Regions from separate parts of the Bacillus sp. 41-22 genome, predicted to be linked through region 3. Evidence: riboswitches for the same ligand, from Rfam matches in the RefSeq annotation. Region 3 holds a riboswitch; each other region holds the start of a gene.

Region 1 (3,205 bases), 320 kb from region 3:
TCTTTCGGTGACGTCATATTATCTTTTTTTAGAGATGCAAAAGCAGAGGTATTATGCTGAATAATTGCACCAACAGAAACAACTGGGATTCCTTCAACACGAGCTAATGTTACATTTTCTTGTGCGCTTATCGCAAAGTCTGCTTTCCCAGAAGCAATCATCTGCTCTGCCGTTACATTATCACCAGGCTGGATAATTTCTACATCAAGCCCTTGCTTTTTGTAATAATCTGTCGTTTGCGCTACATATAAGCCAGTATGATTCGTATTTGGAAACCAATCTAAAACGACTTTTACTTTTTTATCTTTACTTGAACTTTCTTCTTTCTTCGCCGGATTACATCCAGCAACAGTTACTGCTAATAATGCAGCTAACATAATTTTTAAACCTTTTTTCATTTTCTGCCGCCCTTTCTGTATATCCATGGTGCTGTTATTCTTGCCATAAATTCAACAATAAAGTACAGACATAATGTCACCATGACGATAATCGCTGCAACACCAAATACTCGAGCCGTTAAAAAGGATTTTGTTGCTCTTGTAAGCATAACTCCTAATCCTTCGCTGGCACCAAGCCATTCCCCAATAATCGCCCCCATCACACTATATGTAACAGCAATTTTTAAACCTGAGAAGAAGTATGGGAGTACTGCTGGAAACTTTACTTTCTGGTAAACTTGCCATTTCGTTGCCTTCATTGTTTGTAACAGTTTCAGCATATTTTTATCTACCGTTTGGAAACCTTCTAAAATGCTAAGCGCAATTGGGAAGAAACAAACAAGAATAACAACCATTACTTTTGGCAACATTCCGTATCCAAACCAAATAATAAATAATGGTGCGAGCACAACGATTGGAATTGTTTGCGAAATAACGAGCAATGGATTCATTAAAATCCGAAATAAAGGGATGACATCCATAATGATAGCAATACTCGTCCCAAGTAAAATTGCAAAAAACAACCCAATTATTACTTCCTGTAACGTTTGCACTGTATTCGGTAATAGTAAATCTTTCATTCCAATTAACTCTTGCACAATTGCAGACGGCTTCGGTAAAATCCACGGCTCAATTTTAAATAATGAAACAGATCCTTCCCATATAGCAATGAGAAGGATAAGCCAAATTGTTGTGATTATTTTAGATCGCTTCTGGTTTTGCATATTCATCACGGTACTTCCAAACTTTTTCGTCAATCGTTACGCCTGTACTTGGACGATAGTGAATTTTAATAGAAGTGATTACTTCTTCTGCTCCAGCATCGACGCAAGCTTGTTGCGCGCGTTTAATGACGTCAAGAAGTACATCTAATTCTCCTTCCAACGTTGTTTCCATTGCCCCTACTTCATAACGAACTCCCGACTGTTGTACAACTTCAATTGCTTTATCAACAACGGAATACACATCTTTGTTCTTCGCTTGTGGTACTACTGAAAATGAAATTGTAACTTGTTGTGACATAATAAAACCCCCCTTACAAAATATGGTTTCAAAAAAAGAAAAGGCTTTCCTACCATGTAGGAAAGCCTTGTATACAAGTTATTCTATAATAACTTATGCTACATCACTTTAAAGTAACTCCCTACGCTGGCATTATCCAGATCAGGTTGAGGGTCGATGTATACTTACATCCTCTCAGCCAATTGGCTCCCCGGTTCTTAATTCGTTTTCATTGTAGCATGATTTATTTTATTGAACAAACAAAAGCATGCATAATCACTTCATTTAACTTTTGAATTCCCCAATTAACTCTTGTAACTCCTGTGAAAGCCAACTTAAAGAACTAGCTAATTCAGCAATATCTTGTACAGACATTTCCTGTTCTTTCATACTTTCTTGAACATTACTACTACTATTCGCATACTTATTTGCGATAAGTGATAGTTCATTTACAACACGAACAATATTTTGGCTATTTTGCAATATATCACTTGAATTGCTAGAAACAGCTCTAACTTGATTGGTAACAGTTTGTGCTGATTTCGAAATTTTTTCAAAGAAAGCACCACTACTTTCAACAAGTTTAATTCCTGATTCTACTTCTTTTGAAGCTTTTTGCATTGAAACAACAGCTTCTTCCGTTCCAGCTTGTGTTTCCCCAATTAATTTTGCTATATCTTTTGCTGATGCTTCCGTCTGCTCTGCTAATTTACGCACTTCATCAGCAACAACGGCAAATCCCTCTCCAGTTTCCTCAGCACGTGAAGCTTCAATAGTAGCATGTAAAGCTAGCGAATTAGTTTGATTTGAAATACCTGTAATTTCAGTTACAATATCACTAATTTCTTTTGATCTTGCTTCCAAAGAATAAATAATAGAAGATAAATCTTGTACTGCATTTTGTATTATGTTCATTTGATTAATCGCCTGTTTAATAACACCATTTCCTTTTCCTGAATGATGCTCTATACCTTCAGACTCTTTCACCATTTGTTTTGCAGCATTCGTTATCTCCTCCATCTTATCTTCCATTTCATATACAATACCTAAATACTGTGGTACTGAAGTTTCTTGTGACTGGGCGCCAGCTCTTAACTCAACCATAGAACTTACGATTTCTTGAACTGCCATGCTATTCTCTTTCGTACTCACTGACAATTCTTTTGAAGATGAGGAAACCTGTTCTGCTGTCTGCTTCACTTTATCTATAATTCCTTTAAACTTCTCGATGGTATTATTAAAATACGCATTAATAATACCAATATCATCTGGTCTTTCCTCTAATTTAATACTTAAATCACCTTCACCGACTTTGCGCAACCCTTCACGTAAATCCCGCAATGGAGCAAGTGCGTTACGTACGATTAAGAATTGAATAACAGTTGCAATTAAAACAGAAATACAAATAAACATTAAACCTTGTATAATGAATTTTCCCTTTGTAATAGGAACAATAGAGGCATCTACATCGGTTGCAACAATTGCCACAATATTATCTTCTCCATCTTTAATTGGCTCTAATATCGTTACCCATGATCCTAATGCGTCTTCATATACTACTGTCATGTTTGCTTTTTTCGTGCTCATTACCTTATCATATGCTTTCATCCAAAGATCTGGTTGTTTATAATAGTCCCCTGGCTTTACTTCAACAACATTTGCTAAGTCTGTAGACAAGTCGACGATTTGTAACTCACCTTTTTCATTTTCTTTTGCTCCAACAATATACGTTTGTCCAACACTGTTCAATTCTTCCGTTGATTCAT
Region 2 (3,205 bases), 1.4 Mb from region 3:
CGAATGCAATACGTTATACACCAGATAAAGAGGATATTATTATTTCCACAATAGACGAGAAGAATTATATAAAAGTGTGTATTGAAAATAAGGGTGCCCACATTGAAGAAGAACAATTAGATAAAATTTGGGATCGTTTTTATCGAGTAGATGCGGCACGGAAACGTTCACAAGGTGGAACCGGGCTTGGCCTTGCGATTTCAAAAAACATTTTAGAGCTGCACAATGCTGAATATGGGGTCAAGAATACAAAAGATGGTGTGTTATTTTACTTCTATTTACCGAAAAAAGCGTAGACAATACTATCTACGCTTTTTTAATTTATTTTCATATTATCTTTACCTAATCTTTACTTCTAAACAGTATACTTTGAATAGAAAATGAGGTTATGTAAGGAGTCGATGAACCGTGCATAGCAATTGGCTAAGTATAATGGTATTTATTTTCTTTTGTGCATTTATTGTATTTTTAATTGATATTACGATGTGAAAAAAGAGCGCTAAGTTAAGCGCCCTTTTTTTGTGAATTTATTTGATAAGCACTTATGCTTTTGAATAATCTTGGTGAAGTGATAAATAAAAATATAAGTAAAACGGTACATAGAATATAGGAACCAATCATTGTGCTACCGTTAAATATTAAAGAATATAGAATAGCTGATTGACCTTTCGGTGCATATTGTCCCCAGAAAATAATACCGGCAATAAAGTGACAGAAGTAACGAGCTAGACTACCGATAAAAGTAGCAATGATAATGTATCCAATTACTTTCTTTCCTTGGTTTTGTTTTGATGAAGGCTTATCTTTACGGCTACTTAAGTTTGATTGTTCGTTTCCATTCTTATTAGATGCTAGAAGTGCTTTTTGAATTGGACGATAGAATAAACCAGCAAATCCAATGAATGCGAAAGCAACGAAGTATTCAATGATTACTTGAATTGGTGTGACGATAATGGCATCGCCTACGACAATTTGTAATAATCCCCAAATTAAGCCTCCTAAGAAAGCCATTTTGAAGCCCCAGCGGTATGCGATAATAAAGATAGGAATCATAGCGAATGAGATGGAACCGCCTGTTGCTGATATTTTGATTGAAAGTGGTAAAATATCGATGACCAAGGCGAAGGCTGCAAGAATAGCAGATTCGATCATCGCTTGTAAATTGGTGTTACGCATGTTGTCTCCCCCTAAATCCAAGTTGCAAAAAAAGAATAGATATCATAGGAGGATACGAAATACGTAAATAAAAAAAGAGGTGTGTATTTCGGACGTTTGCACAATTCCTGCGTTAGCATTAACTAACAGGTTCAAAGGGTCGGAACGAATTGTTCCCTCTCAGCGGTAAGGCTCCCCCTGTGATAACGAGATTCTTTATTTGCTATTGTTCATTGTAAGCGAAATGGATGAGAATGGCAAATGAATACCGTATGACAATTATTGAAATAGAATTGTAGCGAAATGTTAATAAATATGAAGCAAAAGGGTATAGTCCAATTGAAATAGAGTATGATATAATTTTTCTGAAAATAATTATCATTCTCTTCTGAGGGGGAAGGTTATGAGCTTAGTAGATATTAAAATTGGCGAGAAAGTGTTAGTAAAAAGTATTCAGTCTTTAGATCAGTTATTAAAGCGTAGACTAGCTGCTTTCGGTCTCGCGGAAGGAAGCGAACTTCGCTTGAAACAGAAAGCGATGTTTAAAGGTCCTTGTACATTGGAGTGTCGTGGACAGTTAATTAGTATTCGTCATTGTGACGCGAAAATGATAAAGGTGGAATTAGCGTGAATAAGGTTGCTTTGCTAGGGAATCCGAATACAGGGAAAACATCATTATTTAATGCACTTACTGGTTCTTATGAATATGTAGGAAACTGGAGCGGTGTAACAGTAGAAAAGAAGGTTGGTAAATTAAAAGATAAGCAAGGAACATTAATTGATTTACCAGGCGTTTATGATTTGAATCCAGTTTCACGTGATGAAGGTGTCGTTACGAATTTTCTACTAACAGATGAATTTCATCATATGTTAAATATAGTGGATTCTTCTCAATTTGAGCGAAATATGCATTTAACATTGCAATTACTTGAATTTGGTAAGCCCGTTTCAATTGGTTTAAATATGATTGATGTGGCAAAGCAAAGAGGAATTGTGATTAATGTAAAAAGGCTATCAGAAATATTAGGTGTAACAGTCGTTCCTGTCATCGCAAGAACCGGAAAAGGCTGTGAAGAATTACTTACTACTCTTCATGAAGAGAAACAAAAAGAGAAAAAGCCATTCATTATTTCATATGGCGTACAAATGGATGAAGGAATTGGAGAGGTAATCGCTCTTTTAGAGACAGCGAATTATGAGCATCCGAGATGGTTAGCCCTTCAATTTTTAAGCAATAACGAAGTAGTAGAAAAAGAAATGAAAGCATTACCAATTTATAAGGAACTTATAGCCATTCGATCTCGTTTAGATGGAAAACTTGATTGTACGTTGGAAGAGCACATTTACAAGACTCGTGAAGCGTATATTGAAAAGTTAAAAACAAATGTTATGCAACATGAGAAAGAAGGAAAAATTCCTTTTTCAGAAAAAATTGATAGGTTAATTACACATAAAATTTTAGGACTTCCAATCTTTTTAGCAGTTATGTTTTTTATTTTTCAGGTTACGTTTACGTGGATTGGTACACCTTTATCTGATATGCTTGATGGATTTTTTGGCGGACAACTTACTGATTGGGTTACAGCTGGGCTCACAAGTGTTGGGGCTTCTGACTTTATTCAAGCACTCGTTACAGAAGGTATTATTGCTGGTGTTGGTGCGGTATTAGTATTCGTTCCACAAATCTTTGCACTATTCTTCTTCATTTCATTATTAGAAGACTCAGGATATATGGCACGAATTGCAGTTGTTATGGATAGAATTATGGAGTTTTTCGGTTTAAACGGAAAAGCATTTATTCCGATGATTATCGGCTTTGGATGTAACGTTCCAGGTATTATGGCAGCGAGAACGATTGAACAAGAAAAAGAAAGGTTACTTACAGTTCTTGTAACACCGTTTATGTCTTGTTCGGCACGTTTACCTGTATATGCACTATTTGCGGGAGTTTTCTTCCCTCATAGTCAGGCGACTGTTGTGTTCTCTTTATATATCGCAGGGATTGTTCTTGCATTACTCGTTACAAAAATTATGTCTCTTACTATTTTAA
Region 3 (3,205 bases):
CCAGTACGATAGAAATAACAACGCCTATTAAAACGACGTACAACGTTGCAGGTAAATGAACCGTAAATAATATATCTTTCAGCGCCCATATCTTCATTACAATTGCAGAAGGTGATGGCAAAATGTACATCTCATCTACAATTCTTGCTCCTACTTCCCACAGAGCAAGTAAAATTCCACTTAATATTAGGGCAGGTAATAACTCCTTCAAGCGATTCATCATACGAGTACCTGCCTTTGTAACATACTAAGGAGCTCTTCTTTAAGCGCTAACACTTCAGGCTTATATAAATCTTTTCTTGTTCGGTTACGATCAAGCGGCACAATTCGCTCAGTTAAAGTTGCTATCGGTTGATTTTCTACAACCAAAATTCGATTAGAAAGAAACAATGCTTCTTCAACATCATGAGTGATAAATAAAATTGTTTTTTCCCACTCTTTCCATTGTTCAAACAACCATTCTTGCAAAGATGCCTTCGTTAAAGCGTCCAATGCGCTAAACGGTTCATCTAACAATAATATCTCCCCGCCTGTTAATAAAGTTCGGATAAAAGATACGCGTTGCCTCATACCACCAGATAAATCTTTCGGATATTTTTTCTCGTACCCTTGTAAACCAAATTTATGTAACAGTTCTTTCGCTTTTACTTGCGCTTCTTTCTTCTGCACACCTTGGCACTCTAGCGGCAGGGCAGCATTCTCAATAATCGTCCTCCACGGCAAGAGCATATCTTTTTGGGGCATATACCCTACAGGATGACTCTTTGTTTTTGTCAGCTCTATCTGTCCAGTACTTGCCTCTTCTAAGCCTGAAATAAGGCGAAATAAAGTACTTTTCCCGCATCCACTCGGCCCGATAATACTTACAAACTCTTTATCTTGTATAGAAGCATTTAATTCATTGATGATTGGTTTCTCATCATAATGAAAGGAAACATTATGAAACTGTAGTATGTTCTTGCTCCTCAAAACCCCACATCTCCTTACGATAAGCCATATCCCAGAATAAATATTCAAATCGGCTGGAATATAAGAAAATCTCCTCTAATCGGTCTAGCTCTTTCTCTGACTTTCCAACTGCCATTTCATTTAATAAATCTATTAACCAAATACAAAGGTTACCGTATTCTTCAGAACAATATCCTTGAATCCACTCTCCAAAGAACTCATGATCGCTTGCTCCAGGAATATCATTTAAACGCTTTCCGATCTCCCAATAGCTCCACATACATGGAAGTAAAGCTGATATTAATTCTGCAAGTGTGCCATTTTGAGATACAGACATCATGTAATTTGTATAGGCTAAATTTTTAGCAGATGGTTTCGCAGATTCTATCTCCTCTACAGTAATGCCAAGTTTATTTGCATACTGTTTATGGATCGTCATTTCTCCATTTAAAATCCCATCAATTTGCTCTGCAAATTTTGCCATAACTTGTGGATTCGTTGCCTTTACAACCCCAATTGCATATAGCTTTGCATAATCTAACAAATATAAATAATCTTGAATAATATAGTACTGGAATTTGTCTTTTTCCAACGTACCATCCCCCATACCTACTACAAACGGATGATTATGACTTTTCTCCCAAACAGGCTGCACCGTATCAAATAATCTTTCACAAAATTTCATTAATAATTCCCCTTCCTATATATCTATTTATCTCAATAAAAAAACCACTTCTGTATATAAGAAGTGGTTACAGCAAATAAAATTATAATTTATTCGTTGTTCCACTTCCCTTCGCTAGTATTATCTAGATCAGGTGTTGTAAGGGTTAAGGATTATTCCTCTCTCAGCACGAAAAGCACCCCTAGTGGTGTTAATATGAAATTTTCAAATAAAAAAGCCCCGTTTCTATACGCAAAGAAACGGGGACTCATTGTTAATGTCCGAATTGCTTCCCTACGCTAGCATAATCTAGATCAGGTAATAAAAAGGATCAAAGGCTTATGGCCCTACTCTCAGCTGGCAACACCAGCCCTCCTAGCAAACTATAAAATTATCACTGTCAGTATAACATCGCCATAAGACATCATCAACTGTTTTAATTTTCTTAATTAAGAATTAATTCTTAACGTGTTAAACAAATATAAATGCGACCTCACAAATGATATATACAATATTTATATACGAATCTCTCTTCTGACATTATTTTTATTGATTTCATATTACATTTATGTGAATACGACCAATATATTATATCTTTATACTATAATAAAATTACAACTATACAACTAGAGGAGGTCTTTATTACATGAATATGAAAGCCACAGCTTTAACAGCAACTACTATCGCAATTGCTTCTTTACTTCCTTCTATGGGAGAATCCGATATACAAACAGCGGCTGCTAAGCAACCATCTACAGTAAAAACTGGATATGTAAAAATTGACAACGTTGCACTACATCAAAATAGCCATACAGACAGTGCAATAGTTGATACCATTCGATTTAATAGCCCGGTTACTATTCTTGAAACAGTTCAAGATTGGTATAAAGTATCTGTTAACAACAAAACAGGCTATATGAAAAAAGATGCAATTCTATTCAAAAAAAATGTTCAACCAAAGTCTCAATATATCGTAAATGCAAACGCATTAAACGTTCGTTCTGAACCTAATACAGAGTCTTCTATTCTAGATATATTACCAAATGGTCAATTCATTACCATTCAAGGTGAACAAGGAGATTGGTACAAAATATTACATAACGGTCAAATTGGTTACGTACAAAAAACATTTGTATCTAATGGATCCACACCTCTAGTAAAAGGTGTAACAGTACAAGGTTCTCCTTCTTATACTGTTGCAACACCAAAATTAAATGTGCGTAGCAATGCTAGCACAAGTGGCACTCTACTTGGCTCATTACAAAATGGTACACAAGTACAAGTAGTAGAAACGGTAGGTACTTGGTATAAAATTCGTTTTGGCACAGGATACGGATATGTAGCAAAACACTATGTAGTGCAAAATCAACCACAAGCTAAAACAGCTCAACCTGCATCAATTCCAGCAGTTTTCAAATTCCCTACTCAAGGGAAAATCAGCTCCACTTTTGATATGCGCTGGGAGCAAATGCATTATGGTATAGATATAGCAGCACAAGGAAATGTCTCTATTCAAGCTGCTGCTGCAGGTAAGGTTGTGAAATCTTATTATTCGGCTAGCTACGGCAATGTCGTGTTCATCGCCCATCAAAT
Region 4 (3,205 bases), 1.9 Mb from region 3:
TCTTCCTCATTTTTATTTTCCATACGTAAAGGCTGTTCGCAAAAAATATGAGTAATTAGAGCTGGTACCCATTTAGAAAACGTTTTTTTATCATGTAATGCTGGTAAATTACTAATTAAATCATACTGCCATTCTAAATGTGGTGGATCTATTAATTTATTAGGTTTCCAATCATGAATAACCTCATACCAGCTTTGGAAAATATAGTCTAACTGTTCTTGTTTCATTGGTTCTTTTGCTACAATCCAGGGCGTATCTTCCTTTAATATATATGGATTATGCTGAATGAATAATATATCAGAAAACATTTCATACAATCTTTCATTTACAAGTTTTAATTTGCTCGTTAATAAAAATGTTCTATAATGTATCTCTACAATCTCAAGCCATTCAATAGGAAAATAAATATACGATACTTTCTCATTATAGAGGGGTTCTACTATATTTTTAAATGCTAATAACTGTAATTTTTCCATATTATTAATACTTCCTCTCTTAATTTATGTTGATCATGAGTAATACTAGAAAAGATACCAATTTTTTAAGCATTAACGAATCAATTTTTAACCAAGCACATTAAAGGAAATAGCTAAATTACATTTGGTTATACAAATAAAACATTATTAAAATCAAATTAATATAAAGTAACTATTAACATATAACTACCTCCTTATGGGACTTTATATTATAAAATCATTATAATGAATTATTATATTTTTTATCTATGATTTACAAAAAAATTACAGAAACTAAATATAATAAAAGGTATCGCCTCTTTATATAGCGATACCCTTTATACACTCTTAATTAAATAACACCTTTAACTTCTTCATTCACCGGCCATTTTTCTAATGTATATGCCATTTCCCAAAATGAATATTCATATTGACTACTAAAAATAAAATGTTGTCTCATACGATTACGGTCTGCCTCTGTTACTTTTTCAGCGATCGTATCTAATCGTGTGATTTGCTCTTCTACTAGAGTACGGAACCAATCGGATCCATATGCAGAAATCCATTCTTGATAAATTGGCTCTTCTGGTTGACATTCTTTTAATCGTTCACCGATTTCATAATATAACCAATAACAAGGTAAAATAGCCGCAATAATATCTCCTAAATGCCCTTCATAAGCTGCACGATACATATGAGATGTATATGCATATGCAGTTGGCGCAGGAATAAAATTATCTTTTTCTTCTTTTGTAATCCCTAATTTCTTTGCGAAATTCTCATGTAATGATAACTCAGCTTCATACGTATTTTGTGCATGGTGTGCCATACGAGCTGTCGTTTCTAATTCAAGAGCCTTTGCAGCACCTAACGTTTGTACTCTAGCAAAATGACTCAAATAATAAGAATCTTGAAGCACATAATATCGAAAACTAGCTAAATCTAATGTTCCTTCGCCTAGTTTTTTTACAAAAGGATGGTTAAAACTTGCTTCCCAAATTGAATCTACTTCTTTACGTAATGATTGTGAAAAAGTCATTTAATTACCTCCAAATAATGTAAAAAATATACGTATTTATCCACGATTATTAAAGCTGTAAAATAAAAAAACTTTCTTTACAGGCGTAAAGAAAGTGAAATTGACAGTATTTATTCGTTAAATAGCAACGTCTTTCCCACTTCCCTACGCTGGCATTAACCAGATCAGGTACTAAGAGTCTCAAAATTTCATCTGATCTCAGCCTATAAAAGGCCCCCCTAGTGGACAAATATTTAGTTGTCGTATTGTAATTATCATAGCATAATTCGTGGAACTGTCAAAAGAATTAATTATATAACTACCTTAAAAACCTTCTTCTTTCCTTACTTTTAATGAAGTTTCAATTATCATATCTAATAGTTTGCTATAATTAATTCCCGCTGCTTCCGCACTTTTTGGCAGTAAACTTGATTGTGTCATCCCTGGTAATGTATTAACTTCCATTACATATGGAATTCCTTCCTTCACCATCATATCAACCCTTGCATAAACACTACATTTTAATGCTTTATAACAAGCCAGTGACGCTTTATTTACACGTTCCTTTATTTCAGCTGGAAGTTCGATAACTTCTTCAACTGTACTAGTATCATCATATTTTGCATTGTAGTCAAAGAACACAGCAGCATGTCGAATCGAAATGATAGGTAACTGTTGCCCATCAAAAATTGAACATGTAATCTCGTCACCTTTTATATACTTCTCAATTACTACTTCAGAATCCCATTCGAATACAGTTTCCAGCATAGAGATTAATTCATTTTTATCATAGACAATCTTAACTCCAACACTTGAGCCGCCAGAGTTTGGTTTTACCACTAACGGAAATCCTAATTTATCTAACTCCTCAAGCTTTAGATCCTCCATTTTTGTAAGTTCAATCCAATCTGGTGTTTCTACTCCTTCATAACGCAAAATCTTTTTCGAAATATTTTTGTCCATACATATACCGCTAGATAACATATTGCTACCGCTATAAGGAATACCTAAACTCTCTAGCGTCCCTTGAACTGTACCATCTTCTCCGTACTTTCCGTGTAATGCTAGCAATGCAAAATCAATGTCTTTCGCTTTTTCAATTAAATCCATTTTTTCATTTAACGTAATTGGAACGATTTCATATTTACTCTTATCTAAATGTGCAATCATTTCATTCCCAGTCATAATTGATACTTGTTTTTCAGAGGATACTCCTCCCATAATAACGCCAATTCTCATTTTCTCAACTCCAAGTTTCATTTTTTAAAGTTTCACCAATTATTTGAATCCCGCTAACAATTTCCTGTTCTTTCAAACGTGAAAATCCTAATCGGAATGTGTTCGCTCCTCCTCCATCAGAGTAAAAAACATCTCCAGGAGAAAACGTAACTCCTTTCTCATAACACTTTTGTAAAAGTGTGCGGGCTTGAATTTTTTCTTCCAACTCTATAAACAAATGAAGTCCACCGTCTCCAGTCATTCTTTTAAACGGAATGTACTGATTACACGCCCCAACAGCTAACTCATATTTTTTCTTATAAACAGATCTTGCTTTTTTTAAATATTTTTCAAAATATCCTTCATGTAAATATTGAAACAGAACAGCTTGATCTAACGTAGATGTGTGAATGGTTCTGGCTCTTTTAACACTTTCTAAATAATGTATCAGTTCTTTATCTGCAATGATCCAACCTACACGTAAACCAGGGAAAAGTACCTTTGAAAAGCTACT

Evidence for each region. A riboswitch is a leader RNA that binds a small molecule or an ion and turns the genes downstream of it on or off. The one in region 3 is predicted to bind thiamine pyrophosphate.
Region 1: it holds a riboswitch for thiamine pyrophosphate, as region 3 does, so the genes downstream of both, LCF45_RS02185 (MTH1187 family thiamine-binding protein) here and tenA (thiaminase II) in region 3, are expected to answer to the same signal.
Region 2: it holds a riboswitch for thiamine pyrophosphate, as region 3 does, so the genes downstream of both, LCF45_RS23745 (energy-coupled thiamine transporter ThiT) here and tenA (thiaminase II) in region 3, are expected to answer to the same signal.
Region 4: it holds a riboswitch for thiamine pyrophosphate, as region 3 does, so the genes downstream of both, tenA (thiaminase II) here and tenA (thiaminase II) in region 3, are expected to answer to the same signal.

What each region holds. Positions count from the first base shown of each region.
Region 1 covers NZ_CP084035.1:420,434-423,638, reverse strand. Annotated here, with positions in the region: gene LCF45_RS02195 (ABC transporter substrate-binding protein) at 1-398, opposite strand, end outside; gene LCF45_RS02190 (ABC transporter permease) at 395-1,168, opposite strand; gene LCF45_RS02185 (MTH1187 family thiamine-binding protein) at 1,140-1,460, opposite strand; TPP riboswitch at 1,562-1,663, opposite strand; gene LCF45_RS02180 (methyl-accepting chemotaxis protein) at 1,725-3,205, opposite strand, start outside.
Region 2 covers NZ_CP084035.1:4,615,009-4,618,213, reverse strand. Annotated here, with positions in the region: gene LCF45_RS23750 (sensor histidine kinase) at 1-296, shown strand, start outside; gene LCF45_RS23745 (energy-coupled thiamine transporter ThiT) at 505-1,176, opposite strand; TPP riboswitch at 1,263-1,364, opposite strand; gene LCF45_RS23740 (FeoA family protein) at 1,559-1,786, shown strand; gene feoB (ferrous iron transport protein B) at 1,783-3,205, shown strand, end outside.
Region 3 covers NZ_CP084035.1:740,274-743,478, reverse strand. Annotated here, with positions in the region: gene LCF45_RS03780 (ABC transporter permease) at 1-220, opposite strand, end outside; gene LCF45_RS03775 (ABC transporter ATP-binding protein) at 220-969, opposite strand; gene tenA (thiaminase II) at 938-1,633, opposite strand; TPP riboswitch at 1,723-1,826, opposite strand; TPP riboswitch at 1,887-1,999, opposite strand; gene LCF45_RS03765 (SH3 domain-containing protein) at 2,259-3,205, shown strand, end outside.
Region 4 covers NZ_CP084035.1:2,618,039-2,621,243, forward strand. Annotated here, with positions in the region: gene LCF45_RS13260 (pPIWI_RE module domain-containing protein) at 1-476, opposite strand, end outside; gene tenA (thiaminase II) at 808-1,494, opposite strand; TPP riboswitch at 1,619-1,724, opposite strand; gene ddlB (D-alanine--D-alanine ligase) at 1,798-2,712, opposite strand; gene LCF45_RS13275 (MocR-like pyridoxine biosynthesis transcription factor PdxR) at 2,717-3,205, opposite strand, start outside.